DNA from 3 places in the Luteibacter sp. HA06 genome. Region 2 is predicted to be linked to each of the others. Evidence: predicted binding sites of a transcription regulator. Region 2 holds the regulator's gene; each other region holds the start of a gene.

Region 1 (10,576 bases), 2.3 Mb from region 2:
AAGCGCTCGCCCAGGTGAAGGGTCAGGCAGCCGTGTTCGGTATCGTTGTGCACGTTAATGGACATGGTGGCTTCCCTTAAAACAGATCGATGTCACCAGCAGCCATGGACTGCTGGAGGGCGGGACCACGCGAACGCAGGCGGGCACGCTCACGCTGCTCGGCCAGGCGCGAGCGGACGCGCTGGGCGCGGGCGCCAAGTTCGGCCGGATCGGCCGGCGCGCACGCGAGTTCTTCGATATCGCGGGTGCAGTCGGCGGTGATCTCCTGCAGCTCGACCAGGCGCGAGCGCGTCTGGTGCAGCAGCTGGCTGAGGATGTCTTCGAACTGAAGCGAGCGGATGGTGGTGGAAACGTCGTTGCCGAGACCACGGTTGATGGAGGCAGCTTCGTCGGCGGCGGCGCTGGTGCGCGCGTTGGATTCGGTGATCGTCGACATCATGCGGTCGATATCGCCCTTGGCCGAAAGCGCCACGTTCATGTCCTGCGAGGCCATGTGGCCGACCAGCTCGCGCAGCTGCTCCATCGCCGTACGCGAACGCTCGACGTGGGTGCCGATCTTCTCGTTGAACTGGTTGCTGTGCTGCGCGAGGTTACGGATCTCACCGGCAACCACCGCGAAGCCACGACCTGACTCACCGGCACGCGCCGCTTCGATCGCCGCGTTCAGCGCCAGCAAGTTGGTTTCTTCGGCAATCGTGTTGACGTTCTTCAGCAGCGCGAAGACGGCGTCCATTTCCTTGGCCATGCCGTCGATGCGGTAGACGATGCGCAGGCTCTCGCGCGAGAGCTGCACGATGAGGCCGACGAAGTGTTCGAGCAGGCCGGCCGTGCGGGAGGCGAAGTCCTGCACCGAGATGCCATTGCCGCCGCTCTCGATGATCTCGGTGAGCAGCTTCTGCTGCTTGCCGGTCTTGTGCGACAGGCCGTTGAAGCCACCGCCGAGTTCGGCAACGGCGTCACGCACCAGATCGAGTGCCTGGTGCAGTTCGCGGCTGGCGTGGCCGAGCTCGTCGACGATGGCGCTACGCACATCTTCCATCGCCTCGCGTACCGATGCCTCGTCCGCGCGGACGGGGAATGCAGCACCACTTCCACGTCCGGCAGCGCAGCCTGGCGCAGGCTGATCGCGATCCAGGTCGCGGTCAGGAGCGCCACCACGACCGGGGAGACCCAGGCCGAGTGGAACACCAGCACCAGGACCAGGGCGATGGCACTGGCGGCAAAGCCGATGCTTCGGTCGTTCTTCGGGATGAGCATGATGACGTCTCGCTATCAGGTGCCGACGCGCGAGGCGGCGGCGGAAACAGGTGTATGGGCGAGCGCGAGCAAGCGCGCTGCGATCGCGTCGAGCGGAAGCATTTCGTCGGCGGCGCCGGCTTTCCAGGCGGCGCCGGGCATACCCCAGACCACCGAGCTGGCTTCGTCCTGGACCAGGGTCGGCGCGCCGATTTCCTTCAGTTCGCCGAGGCCGCGAGCGCCGTCGTCACCCATGCCGGTGAGCAGTACACCGATGGCAGCGGCTCCGACACTGGCGACCATGGAACGGAACAGCACGTCCACGGCGGGCTTGTGACGATTGACTGGCGGACCGTCGTGCAGGCGGCAGACATGCTTCGCGCCGTCCCACATCACCAGCAGGTGCTGGCTACCGGGGGCGATATAAGCATGACCGGCCTGGATGGGCTGGCCATCACGGGCCTCCATCACGCGCATGGCGGAGCAGGAATCCATGCGCGCCGCGAACGGACCGCTGAAAGCCGCGGGAATGTGCTGAGTAATCACGATCGGCGGTGCCGTAGGCGGCATCGCCTCGAGCACCACGCGAATCGCCTCGGTACCGCCGGTGGAGGCACCGATGGCGATGATGCGCGTACCACCGCGCGTTCCCGCCGTCTGTGCGCGCGGCAGCACGGCGTCGGCAGAGAGGCGCGGGGCGACATCCAGCTTACTGACCGACGCGCGCTCACGCGGCCTGGCGCCCGCCGCGAGGCGCACCTTGGCGCAGATCTCCGGCGCGTGGTCCATGAAGGTGTTGGCGAGGTCCGCCGGCGGCTTGGTGAAGAAGTCCACAGCGCCGAGCTCGAGCGCGCGCAGGGTCACGTCGGCGCCCCGCTCCGTCAGCGTCGAGACCATGACCACCGGCATCGGACGCAGGCGCATCAGGTTGTCGAGGAAGGTCAGGCCGTCCATGCGCGGCATCTCGACGTCCAGCGTCAGCACGTCGGGATTGAGCAGCTTGATCTTCTCGCGGGCGATCAGCGGATCCGCGGCCGTGCCAACCACTTCGATGCCCGGATCGGACTCGAGCATGGTCGTCAGCACCTTTCGGACCAGGGCCGAATCGTCGACGATAAGGACGCGTACTTTCTGCATGGGCGCTAGCGACTCGGGTGGCGGAATGAGTAAGGGGGAACGACTGACGACGAGCGTCAAAAAAGCTCCACCTCTCCCTTTATCGGATCGTCAGCCAATCGCTTGAGGTATCGTTTCTCGCGATCGGCCAGATTGTTGTCGTGCGTGGCGCGCAACTGGCGCACGCGCACCTTGCCGCTGACCGGGAAGAACTGCACCTGGCGCGGGTAGATATCGCCCACATCCGCGGCGCAGAGCTTCAGGTTCTCGGTCGCGATATAGCGCTGGACGAAGGTGATGTTGCGCTGGCCGATATCGGTCATCGTCGCCAGCACGCGTCCACCGCCGAAAATCTTCACTTCCAGATCGTCGCGACGACCACCGGCCTTGAGAATGGAGTTGATCAGCTGCTCCATCGCATCGTTGCCATATCGCGCCGCACGGCCGACCGTGGAGGTCCAGCTGTCGCGGTCGCCGGCCGGTTCCGGCAACATGAAATGATTCATGCCGCCGATGCGACGACGGGCATCGCGCACACAGGCCGAAACGCAGGAACCCAACACGGTCGAGATCATCTCTTCCTGGGTGCTCACGTAGTACTCGCCCGGCAGGATCTTTACCGTGACCACTTCCTGGGCAGGATCCCAGAAGCGGCGGACGTGCTCGAACCCGGGCAGCACGCTTTTCGGATCGAAGCCGATGAAGGTTCTCGGCTGCGCGACGAACGTGTCGCTCATGTGCGTTTCCGGTAGACCGTTCGGCCGATCAGATCGAAGTCCTCGGACAGTCCGTACATGGACTCCGAGTGCCCCAGGAACAGGTAGCCGCGGCTTTCCAGCATGCCGGCATAACGGGAGAACAGGCGCTGTTTGGTCGGCTTGTCGAAATAGATGACGACGTTGCGGCAGAAAATGGCGTCGAACTTGCCCTGCATCGGCCACTCGTGCAGCAGGTTCAACGGCTGGATGGCGACCAGTTCGCGTAGACGCGGATGCACCTGCACGAAGCCATCGAACGAGCCTTCACCGCGCAGGAACCAGCGCTTGCGACGGGCGTCGCTCACGCCACCGAGGCGATCCACCGGATACACACCTTTGCGCGCTGCTTCGAGCGCCTGCGGTGACAGGTCGGTGGCGAGGATCTTCGCGTCGATCTGAAGACCTGTCCGCTCGATGGCTTCCGCCAGCACCATCGCGATCGCGTACGGCTCTTCGCCAGTGGAGCAACCCGCCGACCAGATACGAAGCCGACCGCCGCGCTTCTCCGCCAGCCAGCGCGGGAGCAGCTCGTCGACCAGCATGTCGTAGTGGTGCATCTCGCGGAAGAACGAGGTGACGTTGGTGCTGATACAGCTGGCCAGCTCGCCGAGTTCCGACTCGGGATCGCGGCGCAGCAGGTCGCAATACGCCTCGAAACCCGAAAGATTCAGCGCGCGTAGCCGGCGAAGCAAGCGACCCTGGACCAGCTGCCGCTTGTGATCGCCCAGCGAGATACCGCAATGCTGCAGCACGAACTCACGCAGGAAACCGAACTCTTTCTCGCCGAGATTCGGCCCCGTCGCGCCCGCCAGCCCGACGGCATCGCCGTTGTTGACGAGCGCGTTCATCGATCAGAACTCCTTCCACACACCGGCGTCAGCGGCAGACTCGACCGGACGCTGGGCACGCGGCGCTGGCGTGCTGCGCACGGCGGCGAACACGGTTTCCATTTCTTCGCGGGCGGCATCCTTGCGCGGCGCCTTCGCGGCCGGCGTGTTGGAAGCCTGGCCGGTGATCTGGAAGAACGACACCTGGCGGCTCAGCTCGTTGGCCTGCTCGTGCATGGCGCGGGCGGCAGCGGCGGACTCTTCGACCAGCGCGGCGTTCTGCTGGGTCATTTCGTCCATCTGCAGCACGGCGTGGTTGACCTGGTCGATACCGGCCGACTGCTCCGAGCTGGCGGCAGCGATCTCGGCGACGATGTCCGTCACCTTCTTCACGCTCTCGACGATCTCGGCGAGTGCCTTGCCCGACTGGTCGACCAGCTCGGAACCGGCCTTGACCTTGCCCGCGCTGTCGTTGATGAGACCCTTGATCTCCTTCGCAGCACCGGCCGAACGCTGGGCCAGGTTACGCACCTCGGTAGCGACCACGGCGAAGCCGCGACCCTGCTCACCGGCACGTGCCGCTTCCACCGCCGCGTTCAGCGCGAGCAGGTTGGTCTGGAAGGCGATTTCGTCGATGAGGCTGACGATGTCGGAAATCTTCTTGCTGGAGCTGTTGATCTCGCGCATGGCGACCACGGTCTGCGCGACGACTTCGCCACCGCGCTCGGCCTGCTCGCGGGCGCCGCGGGCCAGCTGGTTGGCGTGGCTGGCATTCTCGGCGTTCTGCTTCACGGTGGAGGTCATTTCCTCCATCGACGAGGCGGTCTCTTCCAGGCTGGAGGCCTGTTCCTGCGTACGCTGCGAGAGGTCGTCGTTGCCGCGCGAGATCTGCTGCGCGGCGGTGCTGACCGAACCCGAACCGTGGCGCACTTCGCCGACGATCGCGCTGAGGCGCTCGTCCATGGCGCGGAAGGCTTCCTGCAACTGACCGAGTTCGTCGCTACGCGTGACCTGGATATCGTGCCCGAGCTTGCCTTCGGCGATCTGGTGCGCGACCGACACGGTGTGCGACAGCGTGCGGATGATGGAGCGAACAACCAGCACACCGATCAGCAGGCAGATAAACAGGCCGATGGCCAGCGAACCGATGCTGAGTGCGCGAACCGTCTGGTACTGCGCGGTTTCCTTGGCGTAGATGGCCGAGGCTTCGTCGCGCTTGGCTTCGATGAGCTTGCCGAGCTGGGTCTGGCGGTCCATCAGAAGCGGGCGAACCTGCAGTTCGAGCACGTCGCTGGAACCTTCGTCACCCTGATTCAGGGCGTCGACCATGTCCGACTTGGCCTGGTCGTAGTCGGCGTTTGTGGACTGCCACTTGTCGTAGAGCTTCTTGACGTCGGCCGACATCGGTACCTTGACGAAGTCAGCCTTCAGCTTGTTCATCTCGTCCTGGTACTTCTGGAACTCGGCGACCTTCTGCTTCACCGCGTCCTTGTTGCTGACCTTGCTGGCGGCTTCGCCGAGAACCACAAAGGACATCAGCGAGTCGGTATTGATGCGGCTCAGGGTCTCGGTGGGAGCAAGCTCTTCCTCGTAGATCTGGCGCATGCCTTCGTTCTGGAAGTGCATCGCACCCAGGCCGACGGCCGCACCACCCAGGAGCATGAGCGTGAGCAAACCGAGCACGCCGTAGAGGCGGCCGCGAACGGTCAGGGCGGGTACTTTGAACTTGAACTTCTTCATCACGGTTCCAATCAGCAAAGTGCGGCTAGGGCTACGCGGCGTTCGTTACGCTCAGGCGACGGCTTTGACATCCGTGGAGGCCAAAGCGGCCTCCAGCATCTGTGCGTCCTGCGGCTGGAGCAGGCGATCGACGTCGAGCAAAAGCACCATGCGCTCGGCGACGGACGTGAGTCCTTTCAGGTATTCGGTGTCGACGGTGGTACCCATGTCGGGGACCGGGCGGATGTCGCCCGGGGCGACCTCGACCACGTCGGACACGGCATCGACCACGATGCCGAACTGGCGGCCGTTGACCATCACGATGACCGTGACGGTGGTGGCGGTGTATTCCTCACGTGCCAGGCCGAAGCGCAGGCGCAGGTCGAGCACGGGCACGATGGCACCGCGCAGGTTGAGCACGCCGAGCACATAGCCGGGCGCCTGGGGAATGCGGGTCACCGGCGTCCAGCCGCGAATTTCGCGGACGGCGAGGATATCGACGCCATATTCCTCGTTGCCGAGGTTCACGGTGAGGTACTGCGCGGCCTCTTCAGGCACGGCGGTGGCGGAGCTGGCTTGCTGGTTCATGTCGTTCCCACGGCGGATCGGATCGGCGGTTCGGGACCCCTTCCCTTGGGGTATCGGCCATCGCGGTGGGTTCTTGAGGGCAAATCTGTCGAAAATTGCTCAGGGGATGGGGCTTTGCCACGCCCTTGCCATACCCTTGTGGGAGCCGATTCATCGGCGATCCCGCGGCAGCGGGCCGGGTTGCGGCTAGCGCCCTATCGCCGCTGAAGCGGCTCCCACACAGAGCAGAGCCCACACAGAGCAGGGCCCCTCCAGAAAGGGGTCCTGGCAATCAGGCGGCTTTGCGGCGCGCCTGCATGCGGACCAGGCCGGTGACGTCGGCGATAAGCGCGACGGAGCCATCGGCGAGGATGGTCGCGCCGGAGATACCGGTCACGCGACGGTAGTTGGCTTCGAGCGACTTCACGACCGCCTGCTGCTGGCCGATCAGTTCGTCGACGAACAGGCCGATACGGGTGCCCTCGCCTTCCACGACGATCACGATGCCTTCGTCCACCGCGCGACGCTGCCCGGCACAGCCGAACACGTCGAACAGGCGGACGATCGGCATCCAGTTGTCGCGGAAGCGGAACAGCTCGCCACCGCCGGCCACGCTGCGGACGGTATCCGGCTTGACCTGCACCGACTCGATGATGGACACGAGCGGCACGATGTAGATTTCCTCGCCCACCGCGGCGGTGAGGCCGTCGATGATGGCGAGCGTCAGCGGCAAAGTGATGGTGAACGTGGTGCCACTGCCCTGCACGCTGCGAATGGCGACGGTGCCGCCCAGGTCCATGACATTGCGACGAACCACGTCCATGCCCACACCACGACCGGAAAGGTCCGTAGTCGCTGCGGCGGTGGAGAAGCCCGCCTCGAAGATCAGGTCGCTTACAGCCTCGTCGGACATCCCTTCGCCGGTGGCGATGATGCCGCGCTGGATCGCCTTTGCCACGATGGCGTCGCGATTGAGGCCGGCGCCGTTGTCGGCCACTTCGACGACGATCGAACCGCCGCGATGGAAGGCTTCCAGACGCAGGGTGCCGGTGTCGCCCTTGCCTGCGGCGAGGCGCTTGTCCGGCATTTCCAGGCCATGGTCGATCGCGTTGCGGACCAGATGGACCAGCGGATCGCCGATCTTCTCGAGCACGGTTTTGTCGAGCTCCGTGGTCTCGCCGCGCATGTCGAGCACGACCTTCTTGTCGAGCTTCTGCGCCAGGTCGCGGACCAGGCGCGGGAATCGGTTGAACACCGTGCTGATCGGCAGCATGCGGATGCTCATAACGCTTTCCTGCAGCTCGCGCGTATGGCGGCCGAGCTGGGCCAAGCCATGGCGAAGCATTTCAAGCTGCGAGGCATCGACGCCGTCGTTGAACTGGCTGAGCATGGACTGGGTGATGACCAGCTCGCCGACGAGGTTGATCAGCGTGTCGATCTTTTCGATGCCGACGCGGACCGAGCTCGACTCACTGTTGGCAGCGGGATCGCGCACGGCACGCGGGCCGGCGGCGGCCACAGGAGCAGCCACGGCAACCTCGGCGACCGGCGCCGGAGCGGCAAGGCGCGGCGTGACCGTCAGATCGCAATCGCCGTCCACCCAATCGAACACACCTTCGACAGCGGCGCGCTTGGCACCGGCGTCGAGGCGCAGCGTCCAGCCGAGGTAGGACGACTCGGCGTCCATGTCGGCCAGCGCGGGAAGCTTGCTGGCGTCGCAGGTGACCGCGAGGGGGCCGAGGGCCTCGAGTTCGCGGAACATGCGCGCCGGATCGTTGCCGGACTTCAGCAGGTAATCGAAGGGACGGAAGGCGATATCCCAGCCTTCGACCGCCTCGGCCGGTGCGGCAGCCTTCGCGGCTGCCACGGGAGCCACCGCAACGCCGGAGACCATGGCCGAGAGCTCGGCCAAGAGGGCCTGGCTTTCCGCCGTGGCGGCCGGCTGACCGGTCATCGACAGGGAAAGCATGTCGCGCACGGTGTCGCCCGATCGCAGCAACAGTTCCACCACGGCCTTCGCCATCGGACGGCGGCCGCTGCGGACCTCGTCCATCAGGTTCTCGGCGACGTGGGTGAAGGCGGCGACCTCGGTGAAACCGAACGTGGCCGCACCGCCCTTGATCGAGTGGGCGGCACGGAACACCACGTTGATCAGCTCCGGATCCTCGGCGCCCTCGTCCAGGGCGAGCAGGGCCTGCTCCATGGCGTCGAGACCATCGAGGCTCTCCTCGTAAAACGCCTTGTGGAATTGCGCCAGATCGACTTTGGACATGGGGAGACCCTGGAATTACCGGAACACTGAGGTGGAAACAGACGCGGCTGGGATCAGCCGAGGACGCGGTTGACCGTGGCCAGGAGCTGGTCCGGATCGAACGGCTTGACCAGCCAGCCCGTCGCACCGGCCGCCTTGCCTTCCATCTTCTTTTCCGGGTTCGACTCGGTGGTGAGCATGAGGATGGGGATGCCGCGGTAGTCCGCACGGGTGCGGATCTCGCGAACCATCGTGATGCCATCCATAACCGGCATGTTCACGTCGGCCAGGATCAGGTCGAACTTGTGCACGGCTGCCGAATCGAGTGCCGCCTGGCCGTTGTCGGCCTCTTCGACATCGTGGCCGGCGCCGCGAAGGGTGAAGGCCACCATGCTGCGCATGGAAGCCGAATCGTCTACCGCAAGAATCTTAGCCATCGGAGCACCTTCAGTTCACGCCGGCGCGAGCCGGCAGTTCAATCAATGAGTCAAGGCCCAGCACGGCCACGCCGCGCTGAAGGCTGTCGCTGGCACCGGTCCAGGTCACGGGAAGCCCGGCCGCACGCGCATCGCGGGAAAACGCCGCGAGCAGCTGCAGGGCCGACGTGTCCACCTGGGCCACCGCGGTACCGTCGAGTTCGACGGCATCGCCGGCGGCCAGCGCCTTGAGCAGGGTATCGCGCAAGGCCGGGGCCGCGGCGATACGCAGGTCCGCGTCGAGCGCCAGGGGCGCCCGCGTTGCGTCTTTGGAGGATTTCTTCGCCATCGTCCGATACCGGTTCGGCCCTGGGCGCGTGTCGCCCGGGGGTTCGTTCGATGGTCTTATCGGCCTTGGGGGGAAAAGCTTTAGGGGGTGGTGCTAGCGAGGTTCGCAACCGCCTGGTTCAGGAGAGATATCAAGGGCTCAAGCTCGAGGCTCCATGTGCCGCCGTCGATAGCTGGGTAGATGTCGATCTTGAGGCTCTTCACGGCTCGCGAGATACCTCGGCCAGCTGTCGAGGACCTTGCCACATCTCGAAGACGACATTTTCCCGATCCGGAAGGCTCGCGATATTTGCAGTTAGCTGACTCAGCTTTACTCGACCGGCTCGGTGTCGCCTGATCGTAGTCGCTCGTTTCTACGTGTCAATGACTCGGAGTTGAGATGCGGACAGCGAAAGGAGTGCAATCGTCTGCCCTTGCCCGTCTGAAAACTCGACCTCGTAACCTTCGACTGGCGAGCTATAAACCTCGATAACATATCCGCGCATACCTGCGCGCAACTGCTCGACGGGGATACGTGGCAACGAAGGGCGTGACGTTGAATGTCAAGGTCGTAGCTGGGGAGTGAGAAGATGTTGAAAGAGTCCAAGGCCGCAAGCGTCTCCATGAATGAAAGGTTCATTTGCGTCGAGACCTATTCGGGGCGTGGCCTGATGGGGAGGGATCCTGGTGGTGTGTGCGAATTCCATGGTCTTGATGTGCCTGAGTCCATCCTCGGCGACTCGTTACGTAGAGCTTTAGAAGCGAGTCGGTGGATAACGATGGAGGAGTACCCTGTTTTCTTCGATGGCGAACATTCAAGGCAGGTCAATCAAGCGTGGACTGAGCGCGCCATCGAACGTTTCGGCGGCAGGACGGAAGTTGCTATCTACAAAAAAATGGTCACGTGCTCCGTACGAAGTCAGGATGGCCTGATAATACTCAGGCCGAGTGTTCACGTGAAGCTGAAGGCATGGAGTGGCGATGGTGTATTGCCTTCTGAGTATGTCGAATTGGCGACATCCTCCACCGATGTGGCCCTCGGCGACGGCTTGCGATCGGCTCTTGCTAGGTGTAGATGAAAGCAGATCGCGAAGGGCTGGATTTGATTTAGACTGACGTCGACCTTTTTTCAGGCACTCCGACACTAGACTCGGGCCGCTCGCGATGTTGACCACGCGGTTTCGCCTCGGGAACGCGACAACACGACAACACGAGCCAACTGTGGGCTCGACATATCCACAAATTCCAGCCTGCCCACAGCGAAAGATGCAACGTCGGATATCGCCAACTTGTCAGAGCATCCGGGCACGCCGGCCAGCCCGAGACATATGACTTCCCAACGAAGAAGAGAGGCTTCGT
Region 2 (10,576 bases):
TCCGCGATGAGCAGGGCCCGGACGCCGTGATCCTGTCCACGCGTCGGATGGACGACGGCATCGAGATCATCGCGGCGCTCGACTACGACGAAGCGCTGGTCCGCGAAGCGGGCTTTGCCTTCGAGCCGCCGACCGCGGAAGAAACCGCTGCCAAGCATGCCGCCGCGCTGGCTCCGATCCGCGCGACACGTGACAGCGACCGCGCCGCTCGCATCGACCAGGCACGCGCCGCCACGGCCGCAGCCGTCGAGCGCGCTGCCAAGGGTGGCCCGATCAATCCGAATGCGCCGCAGCGCCAGTCCAGCGCCGCGCTCGCATCCAGTGTGGCCGATGTGGTTCGTGCTGCTACGGCGAACCCGAACAGCGATGCAGCCGTGAATGGCGTGCGCGCCGAGATCAACAACCTGCGTGAGATGCTGGAAGTACAGCTCTCCACGCTGGCCTGGAACCAGATGGACCGCGAGCAGCCGCTGCGCGCCCGCGTCCTGCGCGAAATGACCCGCCTGGGTATCGACGGCGACGTGGCGCGTGCGCTGTGCGCCGAGCTGCCGCCGGGCATGACCTCCGAGCAGGCGCGTTACCTGCCGCTGGGCATCCTCTCGCGCAACATCCGCACCAGCGGACGTAACTTCGATACGGTCGGCGGCGGTGTCACTGCGCTGGTCGGCACCACCGGCGTCGGCAAGACGACGACGATCGCCAAGCTCGCGGCTCGCGCCGTCCTCCGCCACGGTGCGTCCAACGTCGCCCTGATCAGCGCCGACCAGTACCGCATCGGTGCTGGCGCGCAGCTGGAGCACTACGGCCGCCTGCTCGGCGTGCGCGTGTATAACGCCCATGACGCCGACAGCCTGCGCAACGTGCTTCTTCAGCTGCGCGGCAAGCACACCGTGCTGGTCGACACCGCCGGCATGGCCGGCAACGATCCCAAGCTGCAGCAGCAGTTCGACACGCTGCGCGCCACGTCGAACCTCCGCGTCTGCCTGGTGCTCGCCGCCAATGCGCAGGCGCAGGCCATCGACAATGCGATCCGCTCATACACGCCACTGTCGCCGCAGACCGCCATTCTTACCAAGCTCGACGAGGCCCCGCTGATCGGCGGCGCACTGTCGGCACTGATTCGTCATGCGATGCCCCTGGACTACACCACCGACGGGCAGCGCGTACCTGAAGATATCGCCTCCGCCGATGCGCGCAAGCTGGTCTGCCTCGCAGCCCAGTTGCTCAAGCAGCGCAACGAGGAGCCCGACGACGCCATCCTTGCCGATCGTTTCGGCACGGCAGCGCCCGCGCTGGCCTGACCGGGAACCCGCAGAACGTGACTACCGCAACCGCACACTCTTTCACGGCAGTGAACTCCTTCATGACCACACACGTCGATAGCACCCAGGCCGCCGGCCTCAACTGGCTTGACGACCGTCGCCCCACACGCAGCATCGCGATCGCGGGCGGCAAGGGCGGTGTCGGCAAGACCACCGTGGCGGTCAATCTCGGTATGGCCCTGGCCATGGGCGGACGCGACGTCGTCCTGCTCGACGCTGACCTCGCCATGGCGAACATCGACGTGCTGCTGGGTCTGCAGCCGACCCGTCACCTCGGGCACATGCTCGAGGGCGAATGCCGCATCGAGGACCTGATCCTCCAGGCGCCGCACGGCCTGAAAGTGATTCCGGCCACCTCGGGCGCGCGCCGCATGGCCCAGCTGCCGAACATCGAGCACGCCGCGGTGATCCGCGCGTTCGACGAATACCCGATCGCCCCTGAATACCTGATCGTCGACACCGCGGCCGGCATTTCCGACAGCGTGTCCATGTTCGCCGCGGCTTCCGATGAGGTGGTGGTGGTCGTGTGCGACGAACCGGCCTCGCTGACCGACGCCTACGCCCTGATCAAGGTCATGAGCCGCGAGTTCGGCGTCAACCGCTTCCGGATCGTGGCCAACATGGTTCGCCACGCCCAGGAAGGCCGCCAGCTTTTCGAGAAGCTCTCGCGGGTGGCCAACCGGTTCCTGGATGTCTCCCTGGATTTCATGGGGATGGTCCCGCACGACGAGTACCTGCGCCAGGCCATTCGCCGTCAGTCGGCCGTGGTCGACGTCTGGCCGAGCAGCCGATCTGCCGTCGGATTCAAGAATCTGGCCAGGTCGGTCGATACATGGGGTGAACCCGAACCCCGTGCTCAGGGTCGCATCGGCTTTTTCGCCGAGCGGTCCCACCTGGGAGGAGGGTTGCCACTGTGAGCGTTGCGACGGAATACCTTGAAGTCACACGGATTCCTGCAGATCAACTGGTGCGCACCCACGCACCGCTGGTCCGCCGGATCGCCTATCACCTGATGGGCCGGCTACCGCCGAGCGTGGATGCGAACGACCTCATGCAGGCCGGAATGATCGGACTGCTCGAGGCCGCAAGAAATTACTCGCCGACTCGCGCGGCCAGTTTCGAGACCTATGCGGGTATCCGCATACGTGGCGCGATGCTGGACGAACTGCGCAAGACGGACTGGACCCCGCGCTCCGTCCATCGGAAGTTGCGCGAGGTGGCTGAGGTAACGAGACAGATCGAAAATGAGACAGGTGGGGATGCCGAAGACGCCGAGGTGATGAAGCGGCTTGGTATCGACGCCATGGAATACAACCAGATTCTGGCCGACGCGGCGAGCGCGCGGTTGCTCAGCCTTACGGCGCCGGAAGGCGACGAAGGCGCAGCGATCGATGTCGCAGACCCCGACGCCGCAGGTCCGGAAGGGATCTTCGAGCAGGACGGCTTGCGCGATGCGCTGGCGCAGTCCATCGACGGCCTGCCCGAACGCGAGAAGCTGGTGATGTCGCTGTACTACGATGAAGAGCTCAACCTGAAGGAAATCGGTGCGGTACTCGGTGTCAGCGAATCGCGGGTGTGCCAGATCCATGGCCAGGCCCTGATTCGCCTCCGCGCTCGCATGACAGGTTGGAAAGAAAAGCATTGACGGCATTACGGTGCCGTCGCCGGTAAGAAACGCGCAGTCAGGCGGAGACGAGTTTTGGACAAGAACATGAAAATCCTCGTGGTGGACGATTTCTCCACCATGCGACGCATCGTCAGGAACCTCCTGGTCGAGCTGGGATTTACGAACACCCTCATCCAGGAGGCTGAAGACGGTACCGCGGCGCTCGTGATGCTGCGTGCCCAGCCCTTCGATCTGGTCGTGACCGACTGGAACATGCCCAACATGACGGGTATCGACCTGCTTCGCGCCATCCGCGCGGATGCCGCGCTGAAGTCGATGCCGGTGCTCATGGTCACGGCGGAAAACAATCGCGACCAGATCATCGCCGCCGCGCAGAGCGGCGTGAACGGCTACGTGGTCAAGCCATTCACGGCGGTCACGCTGAAGGAAAAGCTCGACAAGATCTTTGAACGACTCGCCGCGGCTGCGGGCTAAGGGAATGACGATGAACACCATGCTTACCGCCGGCCACGAGGTCGTTCCCGAGCTGCGCGAGCTGCTCGATGCCGATGACAGCGTCGCCTTCGAACAGGCGCTCGACCGCCTGCTGCGCAGCCGTGAACAGCACCTGTTCCTGGCCTTGGGCCACCTGGCGCGCGATCTCCACGAGTCGGTGCGCCGCCTCGCTTCCGACATCTCCAGCGATGGCGTGCCGGGCAACATGAGCGATGCGCGTAAGCACCTGCGCGACGTCCTCGAAATGAGCTCCCAGGCAGCGCACCGCACCCTCGACTTCAGCGACAAGCTGCGTCCGCAGGCACAGGCGCTGGCCAAGCAGGCCGACGAAGTGCTCGTGCTCGATCACGCTGATCCGTCCTTTGCGCCGAACGCTACGGCGCTCGCCGTCCGCGTGGGCGATTTCGCGCAGAGCTGCGACATCGGCCTGGGTGAGATGGTCGAAGCGCAGTCCTGGCAGGATCTCTCCGGCCAGCGTGTCGCCCAGGTTGAAGCCTTCATGGCCAAGGTGGAATCGTCCCTGATTGAACTGGTGCGCCTCACCGGTTCGCTCGCGGGCGGCACCCATGCACCCGCCGCGGACAAGGTCAGCCAGGACGAAGTGGATCGACTGCTCAGCGAATTCGGGTTCTGAGCGCCGTATGAGCGTGGAGCTGGACAACGAGCTACTCAATGTCTTCCTGATCGAAGCACGCGAACTGCTCGAGAGCCTGGGCGAACAGCTCGTGGACCTCGAAGCATCGCCGGGAGACGCCGAGCTGCTGAACGCGGTCTTCCGCGCGTTCCATACCGTGAAGGGCGGTGCGGGCTTCCTTGGCCTCAACGCCATGGTGGAGCTGTGCCATCGCGCCGAGGACCTCCTCAACGAGGCCCGTAACGGTGCCGTGGTATTGAACCCCGGCTTCATGGATGCGTTGCTCGAATCGCTGGACCTCCTCAACGATATGATGCGTGCGGCCGACGCGGGCGTTCCTGCCGAACCCGCACCGCGTTCCGTGCTCGACCGCCTGCTGATTCCCGGTCGCGCCGGTTCGGCGCCACCGGTAGCCCTGTCACCGGCGGCGACGCCGGCGCCAGCGGTGTCGGCTTCGTCCGCAGCATCGTCCCAGCGTGCTTACGATCCGATCGAAGACGAATTCGAAGCCATGCTCGACGCCGCGCGCAACGATCGCGCGCCGACATCGACGCCCTCGGCCACGATCAACGACGACGAATTCGAAGCCCTCCTAGACTCCCTCTACGGCACCGGCGCCCCCGGCGCCGACACAGCAATTGTGGGAGCCGATTCATCGGCGAATTCTCCTGTCGGAGCCGCTTCAGCGGCGATGCCCCCCGCCGACCCCAACGCCATCAGCGACGACGAATTCGAAGCCCTCCTCGACAGCATCCACGGCACAGCCGCCCCCGGCGCCCTGAACACGCCGGCCGTCGTAGGTGCCGATCCATCGGCGAAGCCCCCTGTGGGAGCCGCTTCAGCGGCGATGCATTCACCGCCAATGAAGCCCGCAGCAACCACGGAAAAACGCACCGCCTCCACCGCCGACACCACCGTCCGCGTCGACACCTTCCGCCTCGACAGCCTCGTCGATGCCGCAGGCGAGCTCGTGCTCGTCCGCAACCGCCTCACCAACCTCGCGCCCCGTGGCACGAACGACCCGATGGAACGCGCTATCGGCGAACTCGAGCGCGTCGCCGAAGATCTGCAGAACGCCGTCCTGCGCATGCGCATGCAGCCGGTCGGCAAGTTGTTCTCACGTTTCCCGCGCATCATCCGTGACCTCGCACGTCAGCTCGGCAAGGACATCGAACTCGTTACCGAGGGCGAAGACACCGACATCGACCGTACCGTGGTGGAAGCGCTGGCCGATCCTCTGGTTCACCTGCTTCGCAACGCGGTGGACCACGGCATCGAAATGCCCGATGTCCGCGAGCGTTCCGGTAAGCCGCGTTCGGGCACCGTGCGCCTGGCCGCCGGCCAGTTCGGCGACCGCATCGTCATCACCGTGACCGATGACGGCAAGGGCATGGATCCCGAAGTCCTCCGCCGCAAGGCCGTGGAAAAGGGCTTGATGGACGAAGAGCAGGCCGCACGTCTCGACGAGCGCGAGTGCTTTGAGATCGTCTTCCGTCCCGGCTTCTCCACCGCGGCCGAAGTCTCCGACATCTCCGGTCGCGGCGTCGGCATGGATGTGGTCAAGACCAAGATTGTCGAGCTCGGCGGCACGCTGTCGATCGATTCGCGTGTCGGCCACGGCAGCACGGTGCGCCTCTCCGTGCCGCTTACCCTCGCGATCATGCGCGTGCTCATGGTGCGCGTCGGCAATCGTCTGCTGTCGCTGCCGCTGTCCAACGTCACCGAAGTCTTCGAGCTCGTTCCGGGGCAGATCCAGGAACTCGACGGCCGCATCGTCGCCTCGCACCGGCAGCGCGCGCTTCCGCTCGCCGACCTCGGCAACTGGGCTGGCGCGGCGGGGAAGGGCGGTCATGTCGTGGTCGTGCACATCGGCCACCAGACACTGGGCTGCCTGGTCGATGAAGTGCTCGGTCGCGAAGACGTCATGGCCAAGCCGCTTGGCCCGTTCCTCAAGGATGTTCCCGGCGTCGCGGGTGCGACGATCACCGGCGATGGCCGCATTTCGCTCGTGCTCGACCTCGCCGGCCTCGCCGACGACGCCGGGCAGGTGCTGCCTTCACTAAGGATGGCTGTCTGACATGGATATCGTGAGCGTCGTCGGAACGATCCTGGCCTTCGTGGTCATCATCGTGGGTACCATCCTCAAGGGCTCGAGCCTCGACGCCCTGTGGAATCCGGCTGCGTTCGTTATCGTCTTCCTCGGCACGCTCGCCGCGTTGCTCGTGCAGACACCCGGCCCCGTGCTCAAGCGCGCGTGGACCATGCTGCCGTGGGTGTACCGGCCACCGGATATCGAATCGGAGAACCTCGTCAGCCGCATCGTCGGCTGGAGCGAAATCTCCCGCCGTACGGGCCTGCTCGGCCTGGAGCCGGCGATCGAGCGCGAATCCGATCCCTTCATCCGCAAGGGGCTGCAGCTTCTGGTGGACGGCACCGAGCCCGATGCCATGCGCTCCGTGCTCGAAGTGGAAGTGTACGCACGCGAGCACACCGACATCGAGGCCGCGAAGGTCTACGAGAACGCCGGTGCCTACTCGCCGACCATGGGCATCATCGGCGCCGTCATGGGCCTGATGTCGGTCATGCAGAACCTTGCCGATCCCAGCAAATTGGGCCACGGCATCGCCGCGGCCTTCGTCGCCACCATCTACGGTATCGGCCTGGCCAATCTGCTCGCGCTGCCGATGGCGTCGCGATTGAAGGGCCTCGCCCGCCAACGCTCGCAGATGCGCGAGATCCTCGTCGAAGGCCTGGTCTCGATCGCACAGGGCGACAACCCGCGGCACATCGAAAGCAAGCTTCAGGGGTACCTCTCGTGAAGCGCCGCCACCACGAAGAACACATCAACCACGAGCGCTGGGCTATCCCCTATGGGGATCTCATCACGCTGCTGCTGGCGTTGTTCGTGGTGATGTACGCCGTGTCGGCCGTGAACGAAACCAAGTTCCGGGTCATGGCGCAGTCGATCAACGAAGCCTTCAACGGCACCGGCAAGGTGATCGAGCCGATCCGCGAGGCCACGCCTGCGGCGCAGGTGCCGCTGCCGAACCAGTCACGCGCACCTGTCGCCGCACCGATCGCCAAGATCGACGTGCCGATTCCGCCGCGCAACCTGCCGCTGCCCGGCCACGAGGGCGCGGCGCCCACGCGCCAGGAATCGGCCAACATCAACACCGCGACGGCGGCGAACACCACGGTCGGCAAGACCGAGGACGCCAGCCTCAGCCAGATTTCCGACGAAGTGCAGCGCGCGATGAAGCCGCTGATCGACAAGAACCTCGTCAGCGTGCGCCAGACCAAGGACTGGCTCGAGATCGAAGTCCGCACCGATATCCTTTTCCCGGTCGGCGTGGCCAAGCTGCAGGGCACCGCTGAAGACGTGCTACGCAAGCTCGCCGGCATCCTTGGCCCGTTCCCGAATGCCATGCGCATTGAGGGCTACACCGACAACACGCCGATCGCGACCGCCACCTTCCCATCGAACTGGGAACTCTCGGCGGCACGCGCGGCCACCGTCGCGCGCCTGCTCACCACGAGCGGCGTGGACCCGCACCGTGTCGGCATCGTCGGCTGGGGCGAGTTCCGCCCGACCACCGACAACGGTACCGACGAAGGGCGCAATCGTAATCGCCGCGTGCTCATCGTCGTGATGAGCGACAAGGCCGAGCCGGCGCGCTTTTACAGCGACGCTGACCGTTTGCCGGTTGTCGGCGCCGTGGCGGCGCCCGTGACTAACCCTGTAGCAGGGGCTCGCTGATGCGCGTCTGGGCGATCTCGAATCAGAAGGGCGGTGTCGGCAAGACGACGACGACGGTCGCGCTCGGCAGTCTGCTCGCCGCCTCCGGCAAGCGCACGCTGCTGATCGACATGGATCCGCATGCGTCGCTGTCCGGCTATATCGGTGTCGAAGGTGGGGCGCATGGCAGCGTCTACGACCTGTTCGGCATCGGCGGTAATCCACTGCCGCCGGGTACCCTCGTGCATGCGACGAAGTGGGATCACCTGAGCGTGCTGCCGGCCTCTGCGGCCATGATCACGCTGGATCGCCAGCTCGGTACGCGTCCCGGCATGGGCCTGATTCTTTCCCAGGCGCTTGCTGAACTCGCCGTCGACTTCGACCATGTATTGCTCGATTGCCCGCCGACGCTCGGCGTGCTTATGGTCAATGCGCTTGCGGCGAGCGATCGCCTTCTCGTGCCGACGCAGACCGAGGCGCTCGCCCTGGCCGGCCTCGAACGCATGCTGCGCAGCCTGTCCATGATCGAGCGCTCGCGTGGCCGCCCGCTGCCGCGGACCATCGTCCCGACGATGTTCGACTCGCGCACGCATGCCTCGCGTGCCTGCCTCGAGCAACTGCGCGAGAAATACGGCGAGGGAGTCAGCGAAGCCGTGATCCCGACCGATACGCAGATCCGTGAAGCCAGCGCAGCTGGCGTGCCCTTGGCCTCGTGGCCTGCCGCGCGCCGCGGTGGCCTTGCGTATCGGCAGCTTCTCGACGAATTGCTGGCCTTGCCGGCAGCCACCGTCGCGGACGCGGCCGCGTGATGCGCGCCTTGCAGGATGCCGAGCAGATCGTCGCCGACTACCTGGCGGAATTGCTGACACCTGCGTTACCTCCGGCCGTGCCTGATGCCGAGGTCAAAGTCGTCTCGATCGATCCCTGGCGGACGATGCTAAATCCTGAGTCGCCGGCACCGGCCGACGCTCGCTACCTGCTGTGCCTGGCCGCGGGCGTGCGTCTCGCCGTACCGATGGCCGACATAACCCACATGCTGCCGATGCCGCCGCTGACGCCGCCGAACACGACGAACCCGATCTGTCTCGGCCGCTGGCGCCATCCGAGCGGTGAAGCACGCGTGGCTGACCTGGCGGCGATTCTGTCGCCCGACATGGCCGGTGCGCAGGCATCTACGCTGGTGCTCCTCGGCGACCGCGCCTGGGCGCTCGCGTGCATCGTCAACGACGAGCCGGTCGAACTCGACGCCTCGGCCATTCAATGGCGCACCGGTGCAACCACGCGTCCATGGCTTGCCGGCATGTCTCAAGAACCCAAATGCGGCGTGGTAGCTACCACGGCGCTGATCGATTGGTTGGAAAAGGAGCTGGGCCCGTGACCGATACCTTCCGCGACGGGCGTGGCGCCTGGCTTGGGTTTTCCCTGAAAGGACAGCGCTATGCGGTGTCGCTGGCCAGCGTGCGCGAGGTCATTCGCTGCGGCGACATCACGCCCGTGCCCGGCGCTCCCGAAGATGTCCTCGGCATCGTCAACCTGCGCGGCCAGATCGTGCCCGTGCTCGACGGCCGTCGCCGCTTCGGCCTTGAAGGCCGCATCGACGTGGCCGATGAAGACGCCCAGCGCGTCATCGTCTTCGACGACTCCGGCAGCATCGTCGGCATGCGCATCGACGTGATCGGCGACATGCTCGAGTTCAACCCCGCGGATGTCGCACCCCCGCCGCCCGGCCGCGCCACCCGACGCGACGACCCCGTCAGCGGCGTCATCACCCGCGACGATGGCTTCATCGCCCTTGTCGACATCCCGAGGCTCTGCCGGGCCTGAGGCTCTGCTGGGTCTGCGGCTCTGCTGACCCAGGGCCTGCTGGCCCCAGGCTCTGTGTGGGAGCCGGCTACGCCGGCGATTGGGTTCACCGCTACATCGCAAGACATCACGCTTCTGCCCGCACCCCCTTTGCGCTACCGTGTCCCCGCTCTCCAGGGAATCACCGAATGAACCCCGTCATCGGATACGTGCTGATCGCACTCGCCGTCCTCAACCTGGTCGGCCTCCTGCTGCTGTTCCGCCGTCTCGGCACAGCGCCTGTCACCGCCCCGGCCGCGACGCCCGTCGCTCCGGCCACAGGTGCCGCGACCGCCTACGAAGACATCCGTGACCTCCGCGACGATGCCACACCAGCCGTCCCGCCCGACGCGCTCGCCGCGATGCTTCGTCGCCTTGAAAACCCGGCTTGGCGATATCGAGGAGCAGGTCCGTCGCAATCCCGCCGTGACAGTCGCCGGTGAACCCGGTGCCGCGACCGACCGGGCGCTTGCGCTTGCCCAGCGTCTTGCTCGCCAGGGTGCCTCGGCGAAGGACATTTCCGAGACGTGTGGGATCTCGTTGACGGAAGCGGAGTTGTTGCAGCGGTTGCACGCGCCTCGCTAATGCACTGTGACGCTCGTCACACTCGGCCTCATCGCGCCGGGACGTCTCGGCACCGAACAGAAGTCAGCGTTGTGGATGTTCATCGCTGTCGTGATGTCAGCTGATGCCGAGCGGTGAGGCAACCTGGTTTTCGCCGATGAATCGGCTCCCACAGGGGTTCCCGCGTTAGCGTTCGAGCCGGTAATTCAACGTGGCCCGACTAAACTCCGTCGCGTTCTGCGCTTCGAAGTTCCACTTTTTGCTGAAGATATACCTCAAGGTAATCACCTGGCCCGGCTCGAACAGGCCGACGCCGTAGCTCAGGTAGAGACGCGGAGATAGGTACTTGCCCACGG
Region 3 (10,576 bases), 2.5 Mb from region 2:
ATCCGCCCACCAGCGGCCATCGCTGGTCGCGGCGTGGTTGGACAGGCTGAACTTGCCCAGCACCGTGTCCTGCATGGTGTTGTTGACGATACCGTTGTGGTCGGGGACGCGACCGGTCACCAGCGTGTAGTGGTTGGGGAAGGTGAGCGACGGGAACGACGGCAGCATGTACTGCGCGCGGGCGCCGTCCGTCGCGAGGGCGACCAGGTTCGGCGTGAGACCGCGGTCCATGTAATCCGGGCGGAACGCATCGATCGAGACCAACAGCACGGGCGTGACGGGCGGGGTGGCGGGCTGGGCGGGGCGCGTGGCGCAACCGGCCAGGACCACCGCGAAAAGCGCAGTGAAAGCGCGCTGCAGCAGGGACGACGTGGCGTTCATGAAGGGGGACGTAGGCTCGGTTTATTCAAGGCAATCCGCCAATGATGGACGAGTCCCATGACCAATTCATCTCACAAGTTCCTGCTGCTTCTTCTTACGATCGCTGCGCCGTTGTCGGTCGCGGCGCAAACGCCGCCACAGCCGGCACGGGCGGCCGCAGCCGCCGCACCGGCGAAGCCCGCGCCTGCCGCCAGGCCCGCTGTCGCCGTGCCGTCGCACACCCAGCAGTTCAATCAGCAGGTCAATCGCCAGCAGGTGATCAACCAGCAGAACCAGAGCGCCGTGCAGCAGCAACTGCGCCAGAACAGCATGAACCAGCAGCGCAGCACCGCGACGGATCCTGCCCTGCGCAACCAGCTGGATAACGCCGACCGCGCTCAGCAGCAGACCTACCAGTCGCAGCAGGACGCGACCGTGCGCACCCACCCGACCGTGCCGCGCACACGGGATGCGAACGGCCGCGCCGCGCCGGCCAATTCGGGCTCCGCCGGGCACTAAGCAGTCAACTAACGCGTTGTTTGTTGCGACGCGGCTGGCGAGGCGCTGGGCGGCAAGCCCATAATCGGCGATTCCCCTGGATCGACGGAGCCTCCCCGATGACGGCCTTTACGCGCATCGACACGACCCGCACCGTCCGCGCACCGCGCGGCGCCGAACTCACCTGCCGCAGCTGGCTGACGGAAGCTCCGTTCCGCATGTTGCAAAACAACCTCGACCCCGAGGTGGCCGAAAACCCCGCCGAGCTCGTGGTCTACGGCGGCATCGGCCGTGCCGCGCGCAACTGGGAATGCTTCGACGCCATTCTGCGTGCGCTGCGCGAACTGCGCGACGACGAAACGCTGCTCATCCAGTCCGGCAAGCCGGTCGGCGTGTTCCCGTCCCACCCGGATGCGCCGCGGGTGCTGCTGGCCAATTCCAACCTCGTGCCGGCCTGGGCGAACTGGGAGCACTTCAACGAGCTCGATCGCAAAGGCCTGATGATGTACGGCCAGATGACGGCCGGCTCGTGGATCTACATCGGCTCGCAGGGCATCGTGCAGGGCACGTACGAAACCTTCGTCGAGATGGGGCGCCAGCACTACGGCGGCAGCCTCGCCGGCCGCTGGATCCTCACGGCCGGTCTGGGTGGCATGGGCGGCGCGCAGCCGCTGGCCGCCAGCCTGGCGGGCGCTTCATCGCTGACCATCGAATGCCAGCAGAGCCGCATCGATTTCCGCCTGAAGACGCGCTACGTCGACGAGCAGGCCACCGACCTGGACGACGCGCTGGCGCGCCTGGATCGTTACGCGAAGGAAGGCCGTGCCGTCTCCGTGGCCTTGCTGGGCAACGCCGCCGACGTGCTGCCGGAGCTGGTGCGCCGCGGTGTCCGTCCGGACGCCGTGACCGACCAGACCAGCGCGCACGATCCGGTCAATGGCTACCTGCCGTCAGGCTGGACCGTGGAAGAGTGGTTCGAGCGTCGCAAGTCGGATCCCGCTGGCACCTCGCACGCCGCCAAGGTCTCCATGCGCAAGCATGTCGAGGCGATGCTGGCCTTCCACGCCATGGGCGTGCCGACCTTCGACTACGGCAACAACATCCGCCAGATGGCCAAGGACGAAGGCCTGACCGAAGCCTTCGCCTTCCCCGGCTTCGTGCCGGCGTTCGTGCGGCCGCTGTTCTGCCGCGGCGTGGGGCCGTTCCGCTGGGTCGCGCTGTCCGGCGACCCGGAGGACATCTACAAGACCGACGCCAAGGTGAAGGAGCTGATCCCCGACGATCCGCACCTGCACCGCTGGCTCGACATGGCCCGTGAGCGCATCAGCTTCCAGGGCCTTCCGGCGCGCATCTGCTGGGTTGGCCTCGGTCAGCGCCATCGTCTCGCGCTCGCGTTCAATGAAATGGTCCGCAACGGTGAGCTGAAGGCACCGATCGTGATCGGCCGCGACCACCTGGACTCCGGTTCGGTGGCCAGCCCCAACCGCGAAACCGAATCCATGCGCGATGGCAGCGACGCCGTCAGCGACTGGCCGCTGCTCAACGCCATGCTCAACGTGGCCGGTGGCGCGACCTGGGTCAGCCTGCATCACGGCGGCGGCGTCGGCATGGGTTACAGCCAGCACAGCGGCGTGGTGATCGTCGCCGACGGCACCGAGGCGGCGGACAAGCGACTGGCGCGCGTGCTGTGGAACGACCCCGGCACGGGCGTCATGCGCCATGCGGATGCGGGGTATGAGGATGCGATTGCGTGTGCGAAGGAGCAGGGGCTGAATTTGCCGATGGTGGGTTGAGAGCATCGCCGCTGAAGCGGCTCCCACATGACGAGCATCGCCGCTGAAGCGGCTCCCACATGGAGCCGGCTTTGTGTGGGAGCCAGCTCTGTGTGGGAGCCGCTTCAGCGGCGATTGGGGACTACCTCACCGCCCATTAGCCCACGAAGCCACATACCGCTCCGGATAAATCCGCTGCAGGCCCAACACCTTCGGCCGGTCATTGATCGCGATGTAAGCGGCATCCGGATTCAACCGCATGTAATCCTGGTGATAGTCCTCCGCCGGGTAGAACGCCTTCAACGGCGTCACCTGGGTCACGATCGGCGCGGAAAAGGCGTGCGCCGCCGTCAGCTGCGCCACATAGGCATCGGCTACCTTCTTCTGTTCCGGCGTGGCGTAGAACACCGCCGACCGATACTGCGTGCCCGAGTCGGGCCCCTGGCGGTTCAGCAGGGTGGGGTCCTGGGCGACCGAGAAAAACACCTGTAGCAGCTGGCCGTACGTGACCTGCGCCGGGTCGTACACCACCCGCACGGACTCGGCGTGGCCGGTGTCGCCGTCGCTGACATCGTCGTAATTGGCGTGAGCGGCATCGCCGCCGGTGTAGCCGTTGCGGACACTCTTCACGCCGCGAACGTGTTGGAACACGCCTTCGACACCCCAGAAACAACCACCGGCGAACACGGCGGTGGCGTCGCCCTTCGCCGCAGCGGCGTCCACGGTGGGGGCGGGCAGGCGAACGCCTTCGTCGCGGGCGGAGGCCGCGGAGCAGGCCGTGAGTGCGATCAGGAGCGGTGCAAGCAGGGAACGGCGGTTCATGCTGATCTCCGGGGGAGGGGGCCTGCCAGATAAGACCGGACCAGTCGCAGGAATCTGACACGCCTTCCCGCTACAGTTAACGGCTGGCCCGCCGATAACGGATAAGCGACCGTGGGTCGAGAAAAAGCGGCACGAATTCGGCAAAATAGTGGAATGGGCATTGACGCCATGTCCACGTTTATATGACCAATCTGCCCGCCGCGGTGGCAGCGCATTGATGGAGGCAGGGGGAAACAGTGGCGTACGACCTGGTGGAGAGACGCGTCTTCGTGACCGATCTGGAGATCGGCATGTACGTCAGTCGTCTCGATTGCGACTGGTCCGACACGCCCTTTCCGTTGCAGGGGGTGCCGATCACCTCCTACGAGGACATCGAGTCCCTGCGGCGCTTCTGCAAGTACGTTTTCGTCGACCTCCATCGGAAGGTCACCCCGGCGCGGGTCGCCGTGGTCGCGCCGCTCCGCACAGCAAGCGCCCGCCCGGTCCTCAATACCCGCCTGGTCACCCGGCACGCTTACAACGACACCGCCTCCTTCGACGACGAGATGCCGCGTGCGCGCGCGGCTTTTGACACCGTGGCCAGCTTCGCGGAGCAGATCATCGAAGATATCCAGGCTGGTCGGGTGATCGATCCGGAAGCCGTGGAGAACGCCGTGCGCCCCATGGTGGAGAGCGTGCTGCGCAGCGGCGACGCCTTCTTCTGGATGCAGAGCCTGCGCCAGCGCGACAGCTATACCTACCAGCACGCCGTCGGCTGCAGCACGCTGGCTGCCGCCTTCGGCCGGCACATGGGCTTTACCGGCGATGCCATCGTCAGCCTCGCTGCGGGCGGCCTTCTGCTGGACGTGGGCAAGTCGCAGCTGCCCGAGGAAATGCTCGAGCGCGGCGGCCCGCTCAACGATGCCGAATGGGAGCTCGCACGCCAGCATGTGAATGAGGGCGTCGCCATCCTCGATCACTCCGGTGTAACCGACACCGAAGTCCGCGACATGGTGCTGACCCACCACGAGCGCTTCGACGGCAGCGGGTACCCGCAGGGCCTGGCCGGCACGGAGATCCCGCTGGCCGGTCGCATGGCTGCCATCATCGACACTTACCATGCCATGTCGACGCCGCGGCCTTACCGGCCGGCGGTATCGCAGCACCTGGCGATCCGGCAGATCTATTCGGGCCGCGATCGTGAGTTCCAGGGCGAGCTGGTGGAGCAGTTCCAGGCCTGCCTGGGTGTCTACCCCACCGGCTCCCTGGTCGAGCTCAATACCGGCGAGGTCTCTATCGTCATGGTGCAGAACCAGGCACGCCGCCTGCAGCCGCGCGTGGCGATCCTGACCCGTACCGACAAGACCCATCTCGACGAATTCATCATCGTGGATCTCATGCGCCAGACCGATGGTGTCCGACGCGAGATTCTGCGCACACTGGCCGCCGGCAGTTTCGGTATCGAGCCGAGGGAGTATTTCCTGCCATGACCAGCGAGCGCTCACATATCCTGCCGGCCATCCAGGCCATCCTCGATCGCGCGGTAAACGCGGAGGGTCTTTGCGCTGTCCTGGTCATTCGCCTGCAAGGCATGCGCGAGGCGCAGCTGCGCTTCGGCTTCGACTTCGGCAATGAAGTGATGCTCGCCGCCCGCGAACGGATCGTCGACGCCGTGCGTCACGTCGACAAGATCTTCGTCGCCGGCGACGACACCTTCGTCGCCGTGCTGCCGTCCATTCGTAACCGCACGCACGCGCTGCTCGCTTCCACGCGCATCGTCGGTGCCTTCGACGCGCCGCTGCTTCGCGGCGAGCGTCCCTGGCACGGCCGTGCCGTGATCGGCGTCACGCTGTACACCGAGCACGGCACCACGGCCGAGCTGCTTTACCGTCGCGCCGAGCTGGCGCACGACGAGGCCCTTCGCGTGGGCGAGCCGTTCGCGGTCTACCAGCAGGACGTCACGCCAATCGAAATCCTCTATGGCGAGCTGCGCGAAGACATCGACGCCAACCGCCTGCACGTCGCATTCCAGCCGCTGTGCGACCTGCGTTCGGGCGCGGTGGTCCGCGTGGAATCGCTGGCGCGCTGGAACACGCGCTCCGGTGTGGAAGTGGCCCCGGCCGATTTCGTTCCCTTCGCCGAGCGCAGCGACCTCATCGTGCCGCTGACCCGCTGGAGCCTCAACGCTTCGCTACGACACACCGCAACACTGCACCGCGGCGGCTGTCCGCTCGACGTGGCGATCAATCTCTCGCCACGTGTCTTCGTCGAACAGGGTTTTGCCGAACAGATGCTCGGTGCGCTGGAAATCTGGGGCGTGCCGCCGGAATCGGCGATCATCGAGATCACCGAAACCGCGCTGCTCACCGACCTCGACATGAGCGTTCGCGTGCTGCGCCGCTTGCGCGACCACGGCATACGCGTGGCAATCGACGACTTCGGCACGGGCTACGCCTCGTTTGCCTACCTGCGCCACTTCCCCGCGACCGAACTCAAGATCGACCGCAGCTTCGTCCACGCCATGATCGGCGACCGCCGCACGGAGCTACTGGTCCAGGCCATGGTCGACGTAGCGCACCGCCTCGGTCTCGAAGCGGTCGCCGAAGGTGTGGAGAACGAAGAAACCCTACGCCGCCTCGTCGAAATGGACTGCGACCTCGTCCAGGGCTATCACATAGGCCGGCCCGTCCTGGCCGAAACCTTCGTCGCCGAGCGCATAGCCGCCGCGTCCCTCGTCTGATTGGCTCTGTGTAGGAGCCGATTCATCGGCGAAAACCAGTTCGCGACATCACCAAAAGCATCGCCGCTGAAGCGGCTCCCACAAAAGGCGGGGGCCCGGCTACCGAGCGGAGAGTTCGACGTAACGCCCATGCAGCTCAGCCACCTTCCCAGCCAACTCCGCCTCCGACCCCTCATTAACAATCACATCATCGGCAATCCCTAGCCGCCGCTCCCGCGAGGCCTGGGCCGCGATCATCTTTCGCGCCAGCGCGTCGTCGACGCCATCCCGCCGGGTTAATCGCTCAACTTGCACAGCCTCGGGCACATCGACCACTAAAACCCGGTCCACCCACTCGTAATTGGCGCGATTCTCCACTAGCAGCGGAATGGAGAGAATGCAGTAGGGCCCGGTGTCCGCGGCGACCGCCTCATGCAGCCACGTACGAATACGCGGATGAAGAATCCCTTCCAGCGTCGTACGTGCCAGCAGGTTGTCGAATACGCGCTTGCGCATGGCGGCGCGATCCAGCCGACCCTCGCTGTCGAGCGCATCCGTGCCGAACGCGCGAGCGATCTCTGCCAGCGCTTCCGACCCCGGCTCGACCACGGCACGGGCCGCAACGTCGGCGTCGTAAGCACGCACACCGAGCGCCTCGAAACAGCGCTCCACCGAGCTCTTGCCCGAGGCAACGCCACCGGTCAGCGCAACGACAAAACCGCTCATCGCATCCCCGACAGGTGCATGTAGCCGGCGAGCAGGGAGTCGCCAAAGAGCAGCCAGACCCAGCCGGCCGCCGCAAGGTAGGGGCCGAAGGGAATCGGCACCTCGCGCTGGTGCTTGCGGAACAGCATCAGGCTGCCGCCGACCAGCGCGCCGATAAACGAGGACAGCATGATGATCGGCAGCAGGGCGATCGGCCCCATCCAGGCGCCCAGGGCAGCCAACAGTTTGAAGTCGCCGTGGCCCATGCCTTCCTTGCCGGTGATCAGCTTGAACAGCCAGTACACGCTCCACAGGCTGAGGTAGCCGATCAGCGCGCCGAGGATCGCGGACGAGGGCGACACGGGCAGCGCCTGCCAGCCCGGGATCAGGGTGAGACCCAGGCCGATCCAGAGCAGTGGGTAGTTGAGTTCGTCCGGCAGGAACTGGGTGCGTGCGTCGATCCCCGACAGGGCAATCAGGAAGTACGTCATCGCCAGGGCGGCGAGAGCGCCGATCGTCGGCCCGAAGCGCCACACCACCGCGACGCTGGCGAGACCGGTCAGCAGCTCCACCAGCGGGTACTGCGCCGAGATGGGCTCGCGGCAGTAGCGGCAACGGCCGCGCAGCATCAGCCAGCCAAGCACCGGGATGTTGTCGCGGGCGGCGAGGGCGTGCTTGCACTTGGGGCAATGCGAGCCCTCGACCACGATGCCCGGCGGTCGCGGCTCCTCGGGCGCCTCGATCTCGAGCACCTCGCGGGCCTGCTTGCGCCAGTCCGCCTGCATGCGCTCGGGCACTCGCAGGATCACCACGTTGAGGAAGCTACCGACCAGCAAGCCGAAGACACCGGCGATACCGATCCAGAGAGAAAGGGGCAAATCGGGCATGGGCAATCCGTGATCCAAAGAAAAAACCCTCCGCCGGTGAGGGCGAAGGGTTCCTATTGTGCATGGCGCGGGCGAGCCAGGGTCAGATCGTGCCGGCCAGCTTGAAGATCGGAAGATACAGCGAGATGACCATGCCGCCTACCAACACACCGAGGATGACCATGATCATAGGCTCCAGCAGCGTCGCGAGGTTGTCGACCGCGTTGCTGACTTCTTCTTCGTAGAACTCTGCCACTTTGAAGAGCATGTGATCGAGCGAGCCTGATTCTTCGCCAATGGCGGTCATCTGTACCACCATGTTCGGGAACAGACTCGTCTGTCGCATGGCGAGCTGCAGCTGGTGACCCACGGCGATGTCGTCACGCATCTGCATGATGGCTTCGCCGTAAATGATGCTGCCTGTTGCACCAGCCACGGCTTCCAGCGCTTCGACCAGCGGCACACCCGCGTGGAAGGTAACGCCGAGCGTGCGGGCGAAGCGAGCGATCGCTGACTGATGCATGATGTTGCCCATGACGGGCAGGCGCAGCATGATCCGTTCGAGGAAATGCGCGAACCTTGGTGAGCGTTTCTTGGCCATCACGAGGGCTGTGATTCCACCGGCAAGGCCGCCGAACACCAGCCACCAATAATCCTGCATGAAATGCGAAGCCGAGACCACGAACTGCGTTGGTGCGGGCAGGGCAGCGCCCGCATCCTTAAAGGTATCCTGGAAGACCGGTACGACGAAGAGCAGCAGGATGGTAGTGACCAGCAGGGCAACGGCGAGGACCATCATCGGATAAAACAAGGCCTTCTTAATCTTGGCCTTGATGCTCTCCATGCGCTCCTTGTAGGTCGCCACGGTGTCGAGCACGGTATCGAGCACACCGGCCGATTCGCCGGCGTGGACGAGGTTGCGGTAGAGCTCGTCGAACTGAATCGGATGAAGGCCCATGGCCTCGTGCAGCGATGAACCGCCCTCGATCGCCGTCTTGACGTCAAGGAGAATGGCTTTCAGGCGAGCGTTCTTCTGGCCATCCACGATAATGTCGAACGACTGCACCATGGGTACGCCGGAAGCCATCATCGTGGCGAGCTGGCGGCTGAAAATGGCGATGTCGCGTGGCTTGACCTTGCTGCCGGTCGAACCGAACAGAGGCTTGGACTTCTCGCGGACCGTCTGGGGATTCATCCCCTGGCGGCGGAGCTCGGCCTTCACCAGCGCGGCGTTCTTCGCCTGCATGTCACCCTTCATGCGCTTGCCGCGCTTGTCCAGGGCAACCCAGTCGTACGAGACAAGCGTGCTTATTTGGCTGCGAGCAGCGCCAACGGCGCGCGTATTCTTGCTGGCGGTGGCGATAGCCATGGCGCGGTCTTCCCCCGGATGGATGCTTCAGGGGACCGCCCCCTATCGGTCGGCCCCTGTTCTTATTCTAGTGTGAAGCTTTAGTCATCGGCGATTCTGCCGTCTGGCGCACATCTTGGACGCGCCGGAAGGCCCAAATCGTTGTCAGTCCTTGGTGACTCGGTTGATCTCGGCCAGGCTGGTCATACCGTTGCGGACCTTGAGCAAGGCGGACGCGCGCAGGTCGTTGATGCCGTTCTTGCGGGCCACCTCCCCGATTTGCATGGCGTTGCCACCCTCCAGAATGATCTTCTGGATGTCCTCGACCAGCGGCATCACCTGATAAATGCCCACACGGCCCTTGTAGCCCTCGTTGCAGCTGTCGCAGCCGACGGCCTCATACACCTTGAAGCCGGTGTCGATTTCTTCCTGGGTGTAACCCTCGGCGAGCAAGGCCGTCGCGGGCAAGGCGATCTCGCGCTTGCAGTCATGCAGGCGGCGGGCCAGGCGCTGGGCGATGATCAGTGTGACCGACGATATGATGTTGTAGGGCGCGATGCCCATGTTCATCAGGCGGGCGATGGTTTGCGGCGCGTCGTTGGTATGCAGGGTGGACAGGACCATGTGGCCCGTCTGGGCCGCCTTCACCGCGATTTCGGCTGTCTCCAGGTCACGGATCTCGCCGACCATGATCACGTCCGGATCCTGACGCAGGAAGGAACGCAGTGCGGCGGCGAAGGTCATGCCGCGCTTTACGTTCTGCTGAACCTGGTTGATGCCCTCGACACGGATTTCGACCGGGTCTTCCACCGTGGAGATGTTGCGACCCTCGGTGTTGAGAATGTTTAGCGCCGTATACAGCGATACCGTCTTACCCGAACCGGTGGGGCCGGTGACCAGCACCATGCCGTAAGGTTTCTCGATGGCGTCGAGGTAGAGGTTCTTCTGGACCTCCTCGTAGCCGAGTTTGTCGATGCCCAGTTTCGCCGAGGAGCCGTCGAGAATACGCAGCACGATCTTCTCGCCGAACAGGGTCGGCAGGGTGCTGACGCGGAAGTCGATGGCACGGGTCTTGGTGAGGTTGAGCTTGATGCGACCGTCCTGCGGGATGCGTCGCTCGGCGATATCCAGACCGCTCATCACTTTCAGGCGCGAGGCGAAGCGGTTGCCCAGCTTGATAGGCGCGGTGGCGACCACACGAAGGATGCCGTCCATGCGCAGGCGCACGCGGTAGACGGTTTCGAAGGGTTCGAAGTGGATATCAGAGGCGCCGCGCTTGATTGCGTCGACCAGAATTTTGTTCACGAACTTGACGATCGGGGCGTCGTCACCGGCAGTAGCGTCGATGCCGGTCGTCGTTTCGCCGTCTTCGTCGCCGCCTTCGAGGGATAGCTCATCAAGGGTGCCGTCCTCGTAGCCGGCGACCTGGGAGTTCATCGCTGCCAGAGCGCTGTCGATGATGCGGCGCAGTTGGCCGCGCTCGACCAGGACCGGCTCGACCATATGG

The links. The regulator FliA, encoded in region 2, starts transcription of late flagellar genes. The targets are predictions, from matches to a motif close to TAAAGTTTNNCNNNCNNNGGCCGATAA.
Region 1: the regulator FliA is predicted to act here: its motif matches at 9,296-9,322, upstream of ACVWWJ_RS17000 (STAS domain-containing protein).
Region 3: the regulator FliA is predicted to act here: its motif matches at 3,524-3,550, upstream of ACVWWJ_RS17600 (HD-GYP domain-containing protein).

What each region holds. Positions count from the first base shown of each region.
Region 1 is NZ_JBSSDZ010000001.1:3,675,451-3,686,026, forward strand. It holds gene ACVWWJ_RS16955 (STAS domain-containing protein) at 1-65, opposite strand, end outside; gene ACVWWJ_RS16960 (methyl-accepting chemotaxis protein) at 77-1,039, opposite strand; gene ACVWWJ_RS16965 (protein-glutamate methylesterase/protein-glutamine glutaminase) at 1,273-2,373, opposite strand; gene cheD (chemoreceptor glutamine deamidase CheD) at 2,430-3,089, opposite strand; gene ACVWWJ_RS16975 (CheR family methyltransferase) at 3,086-3,958, opposite strand; gene ACVWWJ_RS16980 (methyl-accepting chemotaxis protein) at 3,962-5,677, opposite strand; gene ACVWWJ_RS16985 (chemotaxis protein CheW) at 5,729-6,244, opposite strand; gene ACVWWJ_RS16990 (chemotaxis protein CheA) at 6,516-8,495, opposite strand; gene ACVWWJ_RS16995 (response regulator) at 8,549-8,911, opposite strand; gene ACVWWJ_RS17000 (STAS domain-containing protein) at 8,922-9,239, opposite strand; gene ACVWWJ_RS17005 (DUF4926 domain-containing protein) at 9,592-9,759, opposite strand; gene ACVWWJ_RS17010 (contact-dependent growth inhibition system immunity protein) at 9,808-10,296, shown strand.
Region 2 is NZ_JBSSDZ010000001.1:1,334,968-1,345,543, forward strand. It holds gene flhF (flagellar biosynthesis protein FlhF) at 1-1,301, shown strand, start outside; gene ACVWWJ_RS05970 (MinD/ParA family protein) at 1,364-2,239, shown strand; gene ACVWWJ_RS05975 (RNA polymerase sigma factor FliA) at 2,236-2,967, shown strand; gene cheY (chemotaxis response regulator CheY) at 3,022-3,423, shown strand; gene ACVWWJ_RS05985 (protein phosphatase CheZ) at 3,434-4,078, shown strand; gene ACVWWJ_RS05990 (chemotaxis protein CheW) at 4,086-6,155, shown strand; gene ACVWWJ_RS05995 (flagellar motor protein) at 6,157-6,897, shown strand; gene motD (flagellar motor protein MotD) at 6,894-7,835, shown strand; gene ACVWWJ_RS06005 (ParA family protein) at 7,835-8,623, shown strand; gene ACVWWJ_RS06010 (hypothetical protein) at 8,623-9,192, shown strand; gene ACVWWJ_RS06015 (chemotaxis protein CheW) at 9,189-9,638, shown strand; gene ACVWWJ_RS06020 (hypothetical protein) at 9,806-10,099, shown strand; gene ACVWWJ_RS06025 (DUF2802 domain-containing protein) at 9,981-10,241, shown strand; gene ACVWWJ_RS06030 (translocation/assembly module TamB domain-containing protein) at 10,407-10,576, opposite strand, start outside.
Region 3 is NZ_JBSSDZ010000001.1:3,815,140-3,825,715, reverse strand. It holds gene ACVWWJ_RS17620 (alkaline phosphatase family protein) at 1-381, opposite strand, end outside; gene ACVWWJ_RS17615 (hypothetical protein) at 439-879, shown strand; gene hutU (urocanate hydratase) at 978-2,651, shown strand; gene msrA (peptide-methionine (S)-S-oxide reductase MsrA) at 2,778-3,452, opposite strand; gene ACVWWJ_RS17600 (HD-GYP domain-containing protein) at 3,689-4,921, shown strand; gene ACVWWJ_RS17595 (putative bifunctional diguanylate cyclase/phosphodiesterase) at 4,918-6,171, shown strand; gene coaE (dephospho-CoA kinase) at 6,271-6,876, opposite strand; gene ACVWWJ_RS17585 (prepilin peptidase) at 6,873-7,742, opposite strand; gene ACVWWJ_RS17580 (type II secretion system F family protein) at 7,825-9,090, opposite strand; gene pilB (type IV-A pilus assembly ATPase PilB) at 9,235-10,576, opposite strand, start outside.